3 regions of the Pantoea sp. X-Soil-MYKO-1785 genome follow, and region 3 is predicted to be linked to each of the others. Evidence: predicted binding sites of a transcription regulator. Region 3 holds the regulator's gene; each other region holds the start of a gene.
What was found. The regulator PurR, encoded in region 3, represses purine synthesis genes. The targets are predictions, from matches to a motif close to CANGCAAACGTTTGCNTG.
Positions count from the first base shown of each region.

Region 1: purM (phosphoribosylformylglycinamidine cyclo-ligase) is a predicted target of PurR. The motif match lies at 2,167-2,184, and genes of this name have one in related genera.
Region 2: purL (phosphoribosylformylglycinamidine synthase) is a predicted target of PurR. The motif match lies at 1,825-1,842, and genes of this name have one in related genera.

Region 1 is NZ_AP036000.1:3,084,794-3,089,723, reverse strand. Features, by position in the region: gene pstB (phosphate ABC transporter ATP-binding protein PstB) at 1-144, shown strand, start outside; gene purN (phosphoribosylglycinamide formyltransferase) at 429-1,067, opposite strand; gene purM (phosphoribosylformylglycinamidine cyclo-ligase) at 1,064-2,104, opposite strand; gene upp (uracil phosphoribosyltransferase) at 2,333-2,959, shown strand; gene uraA (uracil permease) at 3,120-4,403, shown strand; gene hda (DnaA inactivator Hda) at 4,510-4,930, shown strand, end outside.
Region 2 is NZ_AP036000.1:3,155,176-3,160,105, reverse strand. Features, by position in the region: gene tadA (tRNA adenosine(34) deaminase TadA) at 1-201, shown strand, start outside; gene mltF (membrane-bound lytic murein transglycosylase MltF) at 204-1,661, opposite strand; gene purL (phosphoribosylformylglycinamidine synthase) at 1,930-4,930, shown strand, end outside.
Region 3 is NZ_AP036000.1:1,794,664-1,799,593, forward strand. Features, by position in the region: gene cfa (cyclopropane fatty acyl phospholipid synthase) at 1-182, opposite strand, end outside; gene punC (purine nucleoside transporter PunC) at 495-1,697, opposite strand; gene punR (DNA-binding transcriptional activator PunR) at 1,804-2,709, shown strand; gene purR (HTH-type transcriptional repressor PurR) at 2,706-3,731, opposite strand; gene cydH (cytochrome bd-I oxidase subunit CydH) at 4,013-4,102, shown strand; gene AC6I8D_RS08365 (C40 family peptidase) at 4,161-4,930, opposite strand, start outside.

The DNA of each region.
Region 1 (4,930 bases), 1.3 Mb from region 3:
AATATGCAGCAGGCGTCACGCGTCTCCGACTATACCGCGTTTATGCATCAGGGCGCGCTGGTGGAGTTTGATGATACCGATCGGATCTTTACCGCGCCGAAACAACGACGCACCGAAGATTACATTACCGGCCGCTACGGCTAAGGAAAGGGAGAAGAGCGGGGTTGGTGAGGTGTGGATCACGCACCGGCTCAGGGAGCCGATGCCCTCCGTAAAGACGTAAAAACACTCTCCGTGGCGGCTCAGCGCGGGCGATTACGCACCTCATCCCTGAGGTGCTCCCGTAGCCGGGCCAACGCTTTGCGTTGTTCAAAAACGCACCCGACGTTTTTATCCATGGCCCGCGATGCTTTACTACGGGCCTGTGCTCCCTGAGCCTTTACTCTGCCAGCACTTCAGAAGAAACGATGGCCTCTGCTGCCAGAGCGTTAGTCGTTTGCATAACCCTGCGGCGGCAGGGGTTCACCGTCCAGCCAGGCTTTTCCGTCACGCATCCTGAGGCGTCCGTCGATAAACCAGCTAATCACCAGCGGATAGATCGCGTGCTCCTGATGCTGCACCCGCTCAGTAATCTCCGCTTCGCTGTCGTCCGGAAATACCGGCACTTTGGCCTGCAGGATCACCGGGCCACCATCCAGTTCATCGGTGACAAAATGCACTGAGGTACCGTGTTCGCTATCGCCATTCTCCAGCGCCTGACGATGAGTATGCAGGCCAGGGTATTTCGGCAGCAGCGAAGGGTGAATATTCAGCAGGCGGTCATGAAAATGCGCAACAAACCCACTGCTGAGGATCCGCATATAGCCTGCCAGCACCACCAGATCCGGCGAGTACGCCTCGATCTCGTTGATCAATTGCCGATCGAAGGCGTCGCGGTCAGCGAAGTCGCTGGCGGCCAGCGCTTTGGCGGGAATGCCCGCCTCCTGCGCCCGGGTCAGGCCATAGGCAGCAGCGCGGTTGCTGATAACGGCAGCGACGCTGCCGTTAATCCGCCCGCTGGCACAGGCGTCAAGGATGGACTGAAGGTTAGTTCCGTTGCCGGAAATCAGTACAACCAGCTTTTTCATCCGTTGATGACCACACGCTCTTCCGCATCGGAGGCCTTGATCACGCCCAGCTTCCACGCTTTTTCGCCGGCAGCCTGCATCAGCGCGACGGCTTTGTCCGCCTCGTCCGGGCTCAGGGCAATGATCATCCCGACGCCGCAGTTAAAGGTGCGGTACATCTCAAAGCGGCTGACGTTGCCCGCCTGCTGCATCCAGCTGAACACCGCAGGCCACTGCCAGCTCTTCTCGTCAATCACCGCCTGGGTGTTGTCGGGCAGCACGCGCGGAATGTTTTCCCAGAAGCCGCCGCCGGTCAGGTGCGCAATCGCATGCACATCGACCTGCTCAATCAGGCTGAGGATATTTTTCACGTAGATGCGGGTCGGTTCCAGCAGGTGATCAGCCAGCGGTTTGCCTTCCAGCTGTTCAACCAGCGGGTCGGTATTGCTGACTTCCAGAATCTTACGAACCAGCGAGTAGCCGTTAGAGTGAGGACCGCTGGAGCCGAGCGCGATCAGCACGTCACCGTCCTGCACTTTACTGCCGTCGATGATTTCTGATTTCTCAACCACGCCGACACCGAAACCGGCCACGTCGTAATCTTCACCGTGGTACATGCCCGGCATTTCAGCGGTTTCGCCGCCGACCAGAGCACAACCCGACTGCAGACAGCCTTCGGCAATGCCGGTGATCACCGCAGAAGCGGTATCAACGTCCAGTTTGCCGGTGGCGTAATAGTCGAGGAAGAACAGCGGCTCTGCGCCCTGAACTACCAGGTCGTTGACGCACATCGCGACCAGGTCAATGCCAATCGCATCGTGGCGCTTAAGGTCCATCGCCAGACGCAGCTTGGTGCCGACGCCATCGGTGCCGGAGACCAGCACCGGTTCACGGTATTTTTGCGGCAGCGCGCAAAGCGCACCGAAGCCGCCCAGTCCACCCATTACTTCCGGGCGACGCGTCTTTTTCACTACGCCTTTAATACGGTCAACCAGGGCGTTACCAGCATCAATATCAACACCGGCGTCTTTGTAACTGAGAGAGGTCTTGTCGGTCACTGCGAGGTCCCCACGCGAGTTGCGGTTGGTGGTTTAAATAAAGCGCGGCAATTCTACCAGCGCAGGCAAACGTTTGCGAGTCCGGGATTGCGCACCAGACGATTTTCATCAATCCTTATTTTGTCCCGGTAAATGCCGCCGCCTTGCGCAAGGATAAGTGGCGCGAAGGCAAAAAGGCGGTATAATCCCGCGATTTTTTTTAGCTCAACTCATTCCGGGAGAACACCAATGAAGATCGTGGAAGTCAGACACCCGCTGGTCAAACATAAACTGGGCTTGATGCGTGAGCATGATATCAGTACCAAGCGTTTCCGCGAGCTGGCATCAGAAGTAGGCAGCCTGCTGACCTACGAAGCCACCGCCGACCTGGAAACCGAAAAAGTGACTATTGAGGGCTGGAACGGCCCGGTGCAGATCGATCAAATCAAAGGTAAAAAAATTACGGTGGTCCCGATTCTGCGTGCCGGTCTTGGCATGATGGAAGGCGTGCTGGAGCATGTTCCCAGCGCACGCATCAGCGTGGTGGGCGTTTACCGTGATGAAGAAACCCTGGAACCTGTTCCGTATTTCCAGAAGCTGGTCTCGAACATTGAAGAGCGCCTGGCGCTGGTGGTAGACCCGATGCTGGCGACCGGTGGCTCGATGATCGCCACTATCGACCTGCTGAAAAAAGCCGGTTGCAGCAGCATTAAAGTGCTGGTGCTGGTGGCCGCGCCTGAAGGGATTGCCGCTCTGGAAAAAGCGCATCCTGACGTCGAGCTTTACACCGCCTCGGTCGATCAGGGACTGAACGACAAAGGTTACATCATTCCTGGGCTCGGTGACGCCGGGGATAAGATTTTCGGAACCAAATAAATCGCACAGCCGGCCGCAGAGTCGGCTTTTTTTTGGCAAAAAAAGCATCATCCCCAATCGGATAACATCCGCCGTCTGGCGTCAGCGTCACGCATGCTGCGTGACGCTGCGTCGGCGCGGGTGTCAGCCAACGGGGAAAACGAACGCAAGGGGATAAATGATGACTCGTCGCGCCATTGGCGTCAGTGAACGACCGCCGTTACTGCAAACCATTCCACTCAGTCTGCAACATCTGTTCGCCATGTTTGGTGCCACGGTGCTGGTGCCGATTCTGTTCCACATCAACCCGGCTACCGTACTGTTATTCAACGGCGTCGGCACGCTGATTTATCTGTTTATCTGTAAGGGCAAAATTCCCGCCTATCTCGGCTCAAGCTTTGCTTTTATCTCGCCGGTGCTGCTGCTGTTGCCACTGGGCTACGAGGTGGCACTGGGCGGATTTATTCTGTGCGGCGTGCTGTTCTGTATCGTGGCGTTGATTGTGAAACGGGCCGGTACCGGCTGGCTGGATGTGATGTTTCCACCGGCGGCGATGGGCGCGATAGTCGCGGTAATCGGTCTGGAGCTGGCTGGCGTGGCGGCGAATATGGCCGGTCTGCTGCCGGCTGAGGGCAGTTCGCCCGACAGCACCACGGTAATTATCTCGCTGGTGACGCTGGCGGTGACGGTGTTTGGTTCAGTGCTGTTTCGCGGCTTCCTGGCGATTATCCCGATTCTGATCGGCGTGCTGGTCGGCTATACGCTCTCGTGGTTTATGGGCATCGTCGACTGGCGTGGGGTAGAAAACGCGCCGTGGTTCGCGCTGCCCACTTTCTATACGCCACGCTTCGAGTGGGTCGCGATGCTGACCATTCTGCCGGCGGCGCTGGTGGTGATTGCCGAACACATCGGCCATCTGGTGGTGACGGCTAATATCGTCAAGAAAGATCTGATCCGCGACCCGGGCCTGCACCGCTCGATGTTCGCCAATGGCTTATCAACGGTGATCTCCGGTTTCTTTGGATCGACGCCCAATACCACCTACGGTGAGAACATCGGCGTGATGGCGATCACCCGCGTCTACAGCACCTGGGTGATTGGCGGCGCGGCGATCCTCGCCATTCTTCTGTCGTGTGTCGGAAAACTGGCGGCGGCGATTCAGGCGATCCCGGTGCCGGTGATGGGCGGCGTCTCGCTGCTGCTGTACGGGGTGATTGGCGCGTCCGGTATCCGAGTGCTGATCGAATCCAAAGTGGACTATAACAAAGCGCAGAATCTGATCCTGACCTCGGTGATCCTGATCATCGGCGTCAGCGGTGCGAAGGTGCATATCGGCGCGGCGGAGCTGAAAGGCATGGCGCTGGCCACCCTCGTCGGCGTGGGATTAGCGCTGATCTTCCGCGTGATTTCACTGCTGCGTCCGGAAGAAGTGGTGCTGGAAGCTGACGAACGCCAGGATTCCTGATCGTTAGTCGCTTGCTGAGATCGGGGCAGGGACGCTCCATTCATCTCTTTCTGAAAACTGTGGTAGACTTGCCCGGTTTTTTGCTTGTTCTCTTGCTGAGGTGCTTCTGAACACGCCGGCACAATTGTCATTGCCACTCTATTTGCCTGACGACGAAACCTTCGCCAGCTTCTGGCCGGGGGAGAACCCGTCGCTGATTGCCGCGCTGAAAGGTGCTCTCAACCAACAACATGGCAGCTATCTCTACTTCTGGTCGCGCGAAGGCGGTGGCCGGAGCCATCTGCTGCACGCCGCCTGCGCAGAAATGTCAGCGCGCGGTGCGGCGGTCGGCTATGTGCCGCTGGATAAGCGCACCTGGTTCGTGCCGGAAGTGCTGGAAGGGATGGAGCAACTGTCACTGGTCTGCATCGATAATATCGAGTGCATTGCCGGCGAGCCGGAGTGGGAAATGGCGATCTTCGATCTCTACAACCGCATTCTGGAAACCGGCAATACCCGCCTGTTTATCACCGGCGATCGTCCGCCAC
Region 2 (4,930 bases), 1.4 Mb from region 3:
CGGCTGGTGTATGGCGCGCATGATGTCAAAACCGGAGCGGCAGGCTCGCTGCTGGATGTACTGGGCCATCCCGGCATGAATCATCAGATTGAATTGCACAGCGGCGTGCTGGCAGCAGAGTGTGCCGCCATGCTGAGTGACTTCTTCCGCATGCGGCGCGAGCAGAAAAAAGCGCTGCGTCAGGCGCAGCGCCAGAGTTAGCACTAGTTCATCGCGATGCTCGGTTCAACCGCCGGATAGCCTTTTGCCAGTTCCGCTTGCGCAGCTACCTGCTGTGCCAGCCGCTTCTCCTGCTCCTGCAGATAGCCCACCAGGCTAATCTGATACTTACGAATGTTCTCGACGTAGTTATACGCCTCGTGACCGCGCGCGTAGCCATAGGTGGTCTGGGTGTAGTAACGCTTCTGGCTCAGCATCGGCAGCCGCAGCTTAACGTCCGCCCAGCTATCCGGATTGCCGCCCTGACGCGCCGTCAGTTTGCGCACATCGAGCATGTGGGCATAGCCCATGTTGTAGGCCGCCAGCGCAAACCAGATGCGCTCATCTTCCGGGATGGTCTGCGGCACTTTTTCCATCATATTCTGCAGATACTGACTGCCACCGCGAATACTCTGCTCAGGATCGGTGCGGTCGCCAACGTCCAGGCTCTCAGCGGTATTGCGGGTCAGCATCATCATGCCGCGCACGCCGGTCGGCGAGGTAGCCTGCGGATTCCAGTGCGACTCCTGATAAGAGATGGCGGCCAGCAGGCGCCAGTCGATGCTGGTGGCATACTTCTCAAACAGCGGCTTGATGTCGGGCAGGGTGCTGTCGATAGCGCGCAGGAAAGTGCGGGTATCGACATAGTCAAAGGTCCCGACGTGACCGAGATATTTCTCCTCCAGTCGCGCCATCGCGCCTTCTTCACCCATACCGTTAAAGAAGTCGAGCATCGCCGCATTCAGGCTGTCATCGTCGCTCTGCTTCATATACCAGGTCACCGGCTCTTCATCGGTGACGTCAAACGCCACCGCCAGCTGAGGATAGATGCGCTGCAGCAGGGCGATTGTCACCGAGTCGCCGATGGTGTAGTCGAGTTTGCCATCCGCCACCGCTTCCAGCAGCGCTTTCGGGCTTTGATCGGTGGAGATTGCCCAGTCCAGATCGGGGAACTGATTTGAGCGGGCGCTTTTCAGGCTGGAGAGGTACGCCGATCCCGAGGCGACCGTCAGCCGCCCCTTGAGATCACCGAGGTTTTTCGGGCGTGGCTTATCCACGCGATACACCAGCTGTTGCGAAACGTTGTAGTAGCCGGGCCCGGTCCGATACCGTGCCAGGCGTTCGCTGTTGTAATTCAGGCCCGCCGCCAGTACATCGGCTTTGCCTTCATCGAGATCGTCAAACAGGTCACTCAGGTTCGGGCGCACCGTCACCTTCAGTTTAACGCCCAGATAATCGGCGAAGCGTTTTGCCAGCTCGTAGTCCATACCGGCTGGAGCCTGATTAATGGTGTAGTAAGTCAGCGGGGAATTGATGGTGCTGACACGCAATACTCCCCGTGATTTAATCTGTGAAATCGTGTCCTGCCCACCGCCGTACCACGGAATGGACGGCCACAATGCCATGGCTAACAGCACGGCGACCAGACCGATAAACAGATAATTAAATTTTAGGCGTTTCAAATAGTTATCTCTCGCTGGCTCTAAGGCCTCTGTCTTTTAAAGGCAGTATTTATCTTCTTTGAACTCCCAGAGCGAGGGGCATTTTGCGCAACAAAGCGAAGCTGAGCAACTCATATAGCAGGTTTTGCGCAAATTTCAGGCAAATCCGGTGGGCTATAAATTTTGCGCAAACGGTTTCGTCGCGAGGTCGCTTTCTCTATAATACGCCCCGTTTTCCCCTGTTGCGCCCAATGAAGCGTCGCCCGGCGTTTCGAAGACGAGAGATCTTATGATGGAAATTCTGCGTGGTTCGCCCGCCCTGTCGGCATTTCGTGTAAACAAACTGCTGACCCGCTTTCAGGACGCTCACCTGCCGGTGAGTGATATTTACGCTGAGTACGTCCATTTTGCCGATGTCAGCGCGCCACTGAGCGCCGACCAACAAACCCGTTTACAGCGTCTGCTGAAATATGGTCCTTCTCTCGCTGAACATGCGCCACAAGGGCGTCTGCTGCTGGTGACACCGCGTCCTGGCACCATTTCGCCATGGTCATCGAAAGCCACCGACATTGCCCATAACTGCGATCTGCCGCAGGTTCGTCGCCTCGAGCGCGGTCTGGCATTTTATGTGCAGGCACCTCAGTTAACCGAGGCGCAGTGGCAGTCGCTTGGCGCACTGCTGCATGATCGCATGATGGAGACGGTCTACAGTGATCTGGCGCAAGCTGAGCAGCTGTTCGCTCACCACTCACCGCAGCCGGTGAAAAGTGTCGATGTGCTGGGTGAGGGCCGTCAGGCGCTGGTTCAGGCTAACCTCTCGCTGGGTCTGGCGCTGGCAGACGATGAGATTGATTACCTGCTGGCGGCGTTCACCCGTCTGGGTCGCAATCCGAACGACATCGAACTCTATATGTTCGCTCAGGCCAACTCTGAGCACTGTCGCCATAAGATCTTTAACGCCGACTGGATTATTGATGGCGAGAAACAGCCGAAGTCGCTGTTTAAGATGATCAAGAACACCATGGAGCAGACGCCGGACTACGTGCTGTCTGCTTACAAAGACAACGCCGCAGTGATGGAAGGCTCCGAAGTGGGGCGTTTCTTCGCCGACGCGGCAGAAAGCGAATACCGCTGGCATCAGGAAGCGGCACATATCCTGATGAAAGTGGAAACCCACAACCATCCCACGGCGATTTCTCCGTGGCCTGGCGCGGCAACCGGCTCCGGGGGTGAAATCCGTGACGAAGGGGCAACCGGACGCGGCGCTAAGCCAAAAGCTGGGCTGGTCGGCTTCTCGGTGTCGAACCTGCGTATTCCTGGCTTCGGGCAGCCGTGGGAAGAGGATTTCGGTAAACCGGACCGCATCGTCAGCGCGCTGGAGATCATGACCGATGGCCCACTGGGCGGCGCGGCGTTTAACAATGAATTTGGTCGTCCGGCACTGAACGGCTACTTCCGCACCTATGAAGAGCAGGTTACCAGCCACAATGGCACCGAGCTGCGCGGCTACCACAAGCCGATCATGCTGGCGGGCGGCATTGGCAATATCCGTGCTGACCACGTGCAGAAAGGTGAAATCACCGTCGGCGCTAAGCTGGTGGTGCTGGGCGGTCCGGCGATGAATATCGGTCTGGGCGGCGGTGCCGCTTCTTCGATGGCGTCGGGTCAGTCTGATGCCGATCTCGACTTCGCCTCGGTTCAGCGTGACAACCCGGAAATGGAGCGTCGTTGCCAGGAAGTGATCGATCGCTGCTGGCAGCTCGGCGATGACAACCCGATTCTGTTCATCCATGACGTGGGCGCGGGCGGCCTGTCGAATGCGATGCCTGAGCTGGTCAGCGATGGCGGCCGCGGCGGTCAGTTTAACCTGCGCGATATCCTCAACGATGAGCCGGGCATGAGTCCGCTGGAAGTGTGGTGCAACGAATCACAGGAACGTTATGTGATGGCGGTGGCACCCGAGAAGCTGGCTGAGTTCGAAGCGATTTGCCAGCGTGAGCGCGCACCGTTTGCGGTGATCGGTGAAGCCACCGAAGAGTTGCATCTCAGCCTGAGCGACAGCCATTTCGACAATAAACCGATCGACATGCCGCTCGACGTGCTGCTGGGCAAAACGCCGAAGATGACGCGTGACGTCGTGACGCAGCAGGCGCAGGGCAGTGAACTGCAGCGTGATGGCATCACCCTGGTGGATGCGGTGAATCGCGTGCTGCATCTGCCCGCCGTGGCGGAGAAAACGTTCCTGATCACCATCGGTGACCGCAGCGTGACCGGCATGGTCGCGCGCGACCAGATGGTCGGTCCGTGGCAAATCCCGGTCGCCAACTGTGCCGTGACCACTGCCAGCCTCGACAGCTATCACGGTGAAGCCTTTGCGCTGGGTGAACGTGCGCCGGTTGCGCTGCTCGATTTCGCCGCCTCCGGCCGTCTGGCGGTAGGTGAAGCATTAACTAACCTCGCGGCCACCGCTATTGGCTCGCTGAAACGCGTCAAACTGTCGGCTAACTGGATGTCGGCTGCCGGTCATCCGGGCGAAGACGCCGGTCTGTACGCTGCGGTAAAAGCGGTCGGCGAAGAGCTTTGTCCGGCGCTGGGTATCACCATCCCGGTGGGTAAAGATTCGATGTCGATGAAAACCCGCTGGCAGGAAGGCACCGAACAGCGCGAGATGACCTCGCCGCTGTCGCTGGTGATCACCGCGTTTGCGCGGGTTGAAGATGTGCGTCGTACCGTTACGCCGCAGCTGCAGCCCGATGGTGAAAACCTGCTGCTGCTGATTGATCTCGGTAACGGGGCCAATACCCTCGGCGCTACGGCGCTGTCACAGGTTTATCGTCAGCTGGGCGACAAGCCTGCTGACGTGCGTGATGCCAGCCAGCTGGCGGGCTTCTTCAACGCGATACAGGCGCTGGTGGCGCAGCAGAAACTGCTGGCTTACCACGATCGTTCCGACGGTGGCCTGTTAGTGACGCTGGCAGAGATGGCCTTTGCTGGCCACTGTGGCGTTGAAGTGGATATCGCGGCGCTGGGCAATGACCCGCTGGCCGCCTTATTTACTGAAGAGCTGGGCGCGGTAATTCAGATTAACGCGGCCGATCGCGCGGCGGTGGAGCAAATCCTGGCCGATCACGGTCTGGCCGACTGCAGTCATCTGCTGGGCCACGCGCAGCCGGGCGACCGCTTTGTGATTCGTTCGGGCGACAGCGCGGTTTACAGCGAAAGCCGGACCACGCTGCGCACCTGGTGGGCAGAAACCACCTGGCAGATGCAGCGCCTGCGTGACAACCCGG
Region 3 (4,930 bases):
CTTTCGCCCAGACCCAGCGATCCCTCCTGCAGAACACGTTTAAAGAAGTCAGGATTTTTAACCTGAATATCCCAGCTTCGTGAACCATTAATTTCGATATCTGCTTTTTCCAGCAGTTCGTGAACGATGCGATACCAATGGTTTTCTTCGAGGCTCACTTCTTCTACATACGATGAACTCATAGCTTCTCCACCACCTGTCCAATCTTAACCTGAAAAAGAATAGTCAATTTCTTCAGGAATTGAGAAAAGTCACGGATGACTCTGTAAACCAGATATCTGGCGTGATACAGAGGATTGAAATGGTGCAAAAGGATCCGACGCATAAATCCTGACGTGCGCGCAGACATCCTCCCGGCGAGCCGGTTGCCAATCATTGTGTAATGTTATTATGTTGTTGATTTGATGCGGATTTATTGACCCGAATGAGTATATTCCCACGCGGGTCAATATTCAATGACTTATTGTTAGTGAGCTAACTAAAAAATCATTGCTTCAGTGATTATCCTGGCAGGCGGTAGAGGGGGTGGCAACATCAGATTGTGCGTTTGCAACACGCTGCATCACGAAGCCGAGCAGGGCGAGCAGGATAGTCAGCGCCATCATCAGGGTAGTGGTCAGCAGCGGCTGCGTCAGTCCGGCCGAGACGGCCAGGCTGGCGGCGAAGCATAATCCCAGTTGCAGAGTATTCTGCAATGCTGCCGCTTTACCGGTGGCGTCAGGGAAAGGCATCAGCGCAGCGGAAACCACGATCGGGTAGATGGCACCATTGGCCAGCGCCATGCCGCAGAACGGCAGCAGCAGGTTGACCAGCGTACTGTGGCCGGAAAGCGCAACCGCAAACAGCGCCAGAATGCTCAGGCTATAGATCGCCAGCAGCCACGGCAGCAACTGTGCGCCAGTAAAACGGTTGAGCAGGGCGCGGCAGCCGAAACCGCCAATCAGGAATGCAACCGTCTGTGGCAGATAGCTCAGACCGATGTCGGCGGGCGTCAGGCCCAGATCGGCCAGAATAAACGGCGAGCCGGTCAGCCAGGCAAAAAAGCTGGCGGAGCAGGCGGAGTAGATCAGCACGTTGCCGCTGTAGACCCGCGACTTCAGCAGGGTGAAAAAACCAGGCTGTGCGCCTTGTTCACCTTTGGCTTTACGGCTGCCCGGCAGGCGCAGGGTGGTAAGGATCAGCGCCACGGCAATCAGCGTCAGCACCAGGAAAATAGAACGCCAGTGAAAATGGCCGATCAGCCAGGCACCCAGCAACGGTGCCAGCGCCGGTGAGAGCGCCACCAGCGGCATAATGGTGGCGAACACTTTGTTGGCCCGCGCCGCCGGATAGCGATCGACTACCAGCGCCTGCCAGCTAACGGCTGCGGCACAGACGCCGATCGCCTGAACAAAGCGCAGCGCCAGCATCAGATAAATATCATTGACCCACAGCATACCGGCGCAGCCGACGGCAAACAGCGCCAGACCGGCCAGCAATACCGGCTTGCGGCCGATGCGGTCTGACAGTGGTCCCCAGAACAGCTGACCGCAGGCAAATCCCGCCAGGAACAGGCTCATACTGGCGCTGATCAGGCCGGGTGAGGTGTTAAAGGTTTGCTGCATCGCGCCAAAGGCGGGCAGGTACATATCGGTGGCTAAAAAGCCCAGCATGCTCAGCAGAGCGAGATACGGCATAAATCCTTTTGACGGTGACATCTGATTCTCATTTTGCAGGTTGAACGCGGCAGAGTGTAAAAGGTGCGTTTGCCGCTGTGAAACGCTAATATTTGCCGGTTGCTGTTAAAAAATTTGAAGGCAGATTATGTGGTCAGAATATGCTTTAGAGGTGGTGGATGCGGTGGCGCGCGGTGGCAGCTTCAGCGCCGCGGCGCAGGAGCTGCATCGGGTGCCGTCAGCTATCAGCTACACCGTGCGTCAGCTGGAAACGTGGCTGGCGGTACCGCTGTTTGAGCGCCAGCATCGCGAGGTGGTATTAACCCCCGCCGGCGAGCATTTTGTCCGGGAAGGGCGCAGCGTTATCAAAAAAATGCTCGCCACCCGCCGCCAGTGTCAGCAGCTGGCTAACGGCTGGCGTGGACAGCTGAGTATTGCGGTCGACTGCATCGTCAAGCCGCAGCGCACCCGGCAGTTAGTCAAGGATTTTTACCGCCATTTCCCCGACATGGAGTTGCACATCAGTTATGAAGTGTTTAACGGCGTCTGGGATGCGCTGGCCGATGATCGGGTTGAAGTGGCTATCGGTGCCACTCAGGCGATACCGGTCGGCGGACGCTTTGCCTTTCGCGACATGGGGACGCTCAACTGGCGTTGTGTGGTGGCGCACCACCATCCGCTGACCGGGGTGAGCCAGATTGACGACGACACCCTGCGCAGCTGGCCGTCGCTGGTGCTGGAAGATACCTCGCGCGCGCTGCCGCGCCGGATGACGTGGACGCTCGACAATCAGCGTCGGCTGGTGGTGCCGGAATGGCAGACCGGACTGGATTGCGTGCTGGAGGGATTGTGCGTGGCGATGGTGCCTGGGCATCTGGCGCGGCCATTACTGGACAGCGGAGCGCTGGTAGAATTAACGTTGCCGGTCGCGTTTCCGGACAGTCCCTGTTGCGTAAGCTGGGCGGAAGATCGCGCATCACCGGCAACGGGCTGGTTACTCAGCTATCTGGGTGATGCGCAAACGCTTAATCAGGAGTGGTTAAGCGAAGATTAACGGCGGTAGTCGCGGAACGGACCGTCAGCCACCGAACGGCGTTCAATCAGCGTTGGGTGTACTTCGATGGTCTGAGAAATCTCACGTTTACTGGTGATGCGATCCAGCAACATCTCCAGCGCTTTCTCACCCAGTTGCGCTTTTGGCTGATGCACCGTGGTCAGCGCAGGCGCAAAGTAGCGCGCGTTGCGCACATTGTCATAACCGATCACCGAAATGTCCTGCGGCACCCGCAATCCCATCTCATCGGCGGCGCAAATCGCGCCCATCGCCATGATATCGCCCCCGCAGAACACCGCAGTCGGACGCTGTTTCTGCGACAGGATCTGCTGCATCGCCTGATAGCCCGACTCCGGCTCGAAGTCGCCCTGCACGATCCATTCGGCACGCGGCTGAATGCCTGCTTCTTCCAGCGCCTTGAGGAAACCCGCGTGACGTCCGCCGCCGGTGTTGCGTTCCATCTGGCCGGGAATCGCGCCAATATCACGGTGACCGCGCTCAATCAGATAACGTCCGGCCAGGTAGCCGCCCTGAAAGGCATTATCCAGCACCGTGTCGGTGAAGTCAGCGCGTGATTCACCCCAGTCCATCACCACCATCGGGATATTGCGATTCTCTTCCAGCATCTTTAACAGATCGTCCGGATACTCAGAGCACATCACCAGCAGTCCATCGACGCGCTTCTGCGCCATCATGCTGAGATAGGCACGCTGCTTTTGCAGGTCGTTGTGCGCATTGCCCAGAATCAGGGTGTAGCCTTTATCGAAGCAGTGATTCTCCACCGCTTCAATAATTTCAGCAAAGTAGGGCGCTTCGCTGGAGGTTGCCAGCAGGCCCAGCGTTTTGGTGTGATTCACCTTCAGGCTGCGCGCCACCGCGCTCGGTGAATAGTGCAGTTCCTGAATCGCCTGCCAGACCGCGTTGCGCGTCTCTTCAGCGACAAAACGCGTTTTGTTGATGACGTGCGAAACGGTGGTCGTTGAGACGCCGGCGCGTTTTGCCACATCTTTAATTGTTGCCATTAAAATCGGACTCCAGGGCTTATCTAACGCAATGATAAGCATAATGTTAAACGTTTGCGTCTGCTCAGGGTTTTCCCCGCAATTATGCAGCTTTTCTGACCGGTAAACAGGCGTCTGGCGGGTAATGAGCGCCTGAAAAGGAGAGCAAACGGAACCGGGATTGCGCGCGTTGCGCAACAAAGGCAGGATTCTAACAAGGCTGAACGGATAAAACGAGATTTTTACCAGCCCCTATGGGAAAATGGCTTATCCCTACAAAATATGTGACTAAGGAGCGCTAAATGAGTACTGATTTGAAACTGGCCCTGATGACTACCGTCGGCTGTCTGCTGATGATCGTCGCCTTTAGCTTTACAGCGGTGCTGCACTAATGAAAAAGCCGGGCATCGCCCGGCTTTTCTCTGTTTGATTTTCGCGTAGCGAAGCCGCTTAACGAATGGTTTTCGGGGTCATTACCCGCCGCGCGCCGATGTAGTGGCGCTGCCAGTAATCTTCACCCAGCGCACTGATCTGAATATCTTTGCCGGTGCGAGGTGACTGAATAAATTTGCCGTTGCCGAGATAAACCCCAACGTGATCGGCGGTGCCGCGACCATTAATCCGGAAGAAGACTAAATCGCCTTTCTCCAGCGACTCGCGTTTTACCGGCGCGGCGTCGCGCAGGTGGTACATCTCATTGGCGGTACGCGGGATCTTAAACTTGACCAGATCTTTATAGGCGTACCAGACTAGGCCGCTGCAGTCGAAACCGGTGTGCGGTGAGGTGCCGCCCCACTGATAGGGTTTGCCCAGCTGGCCCATCAGCTTGGTCATCGCCGTCTCACGCGCTTTCTGGTAGCGCTGACGATGTGACTTGCTCATTTTAATGGTGCCGATGTCACTGCTGCTGGCGTCTGCGGTTTTGAGCGTACGCTGATGGCCGTAACGTTTTTTACTGGCGGTTTTGAGTGGAGTTTTGCTTTTCTTTGCGGAAAGATGGCTGGCGCTGAGTTCGCTTTTTTTCTGTTTTTTGAGTTTGAGCTTCTGGATCGGGCTGACGCGTGTTTTCTTCGCCGACGTTTTCAACGGGCGACGCTTGCGGCGCTCATCTTCGCGCGCACTCTTTTTCTCTGCTTTATGCGAACTGACATTCACCGGCGCCTGCGGGGAAGCAGAAGCGATGTTGAAGAACAGTTGCGCAAAGGCAAGGATGAAAAGCG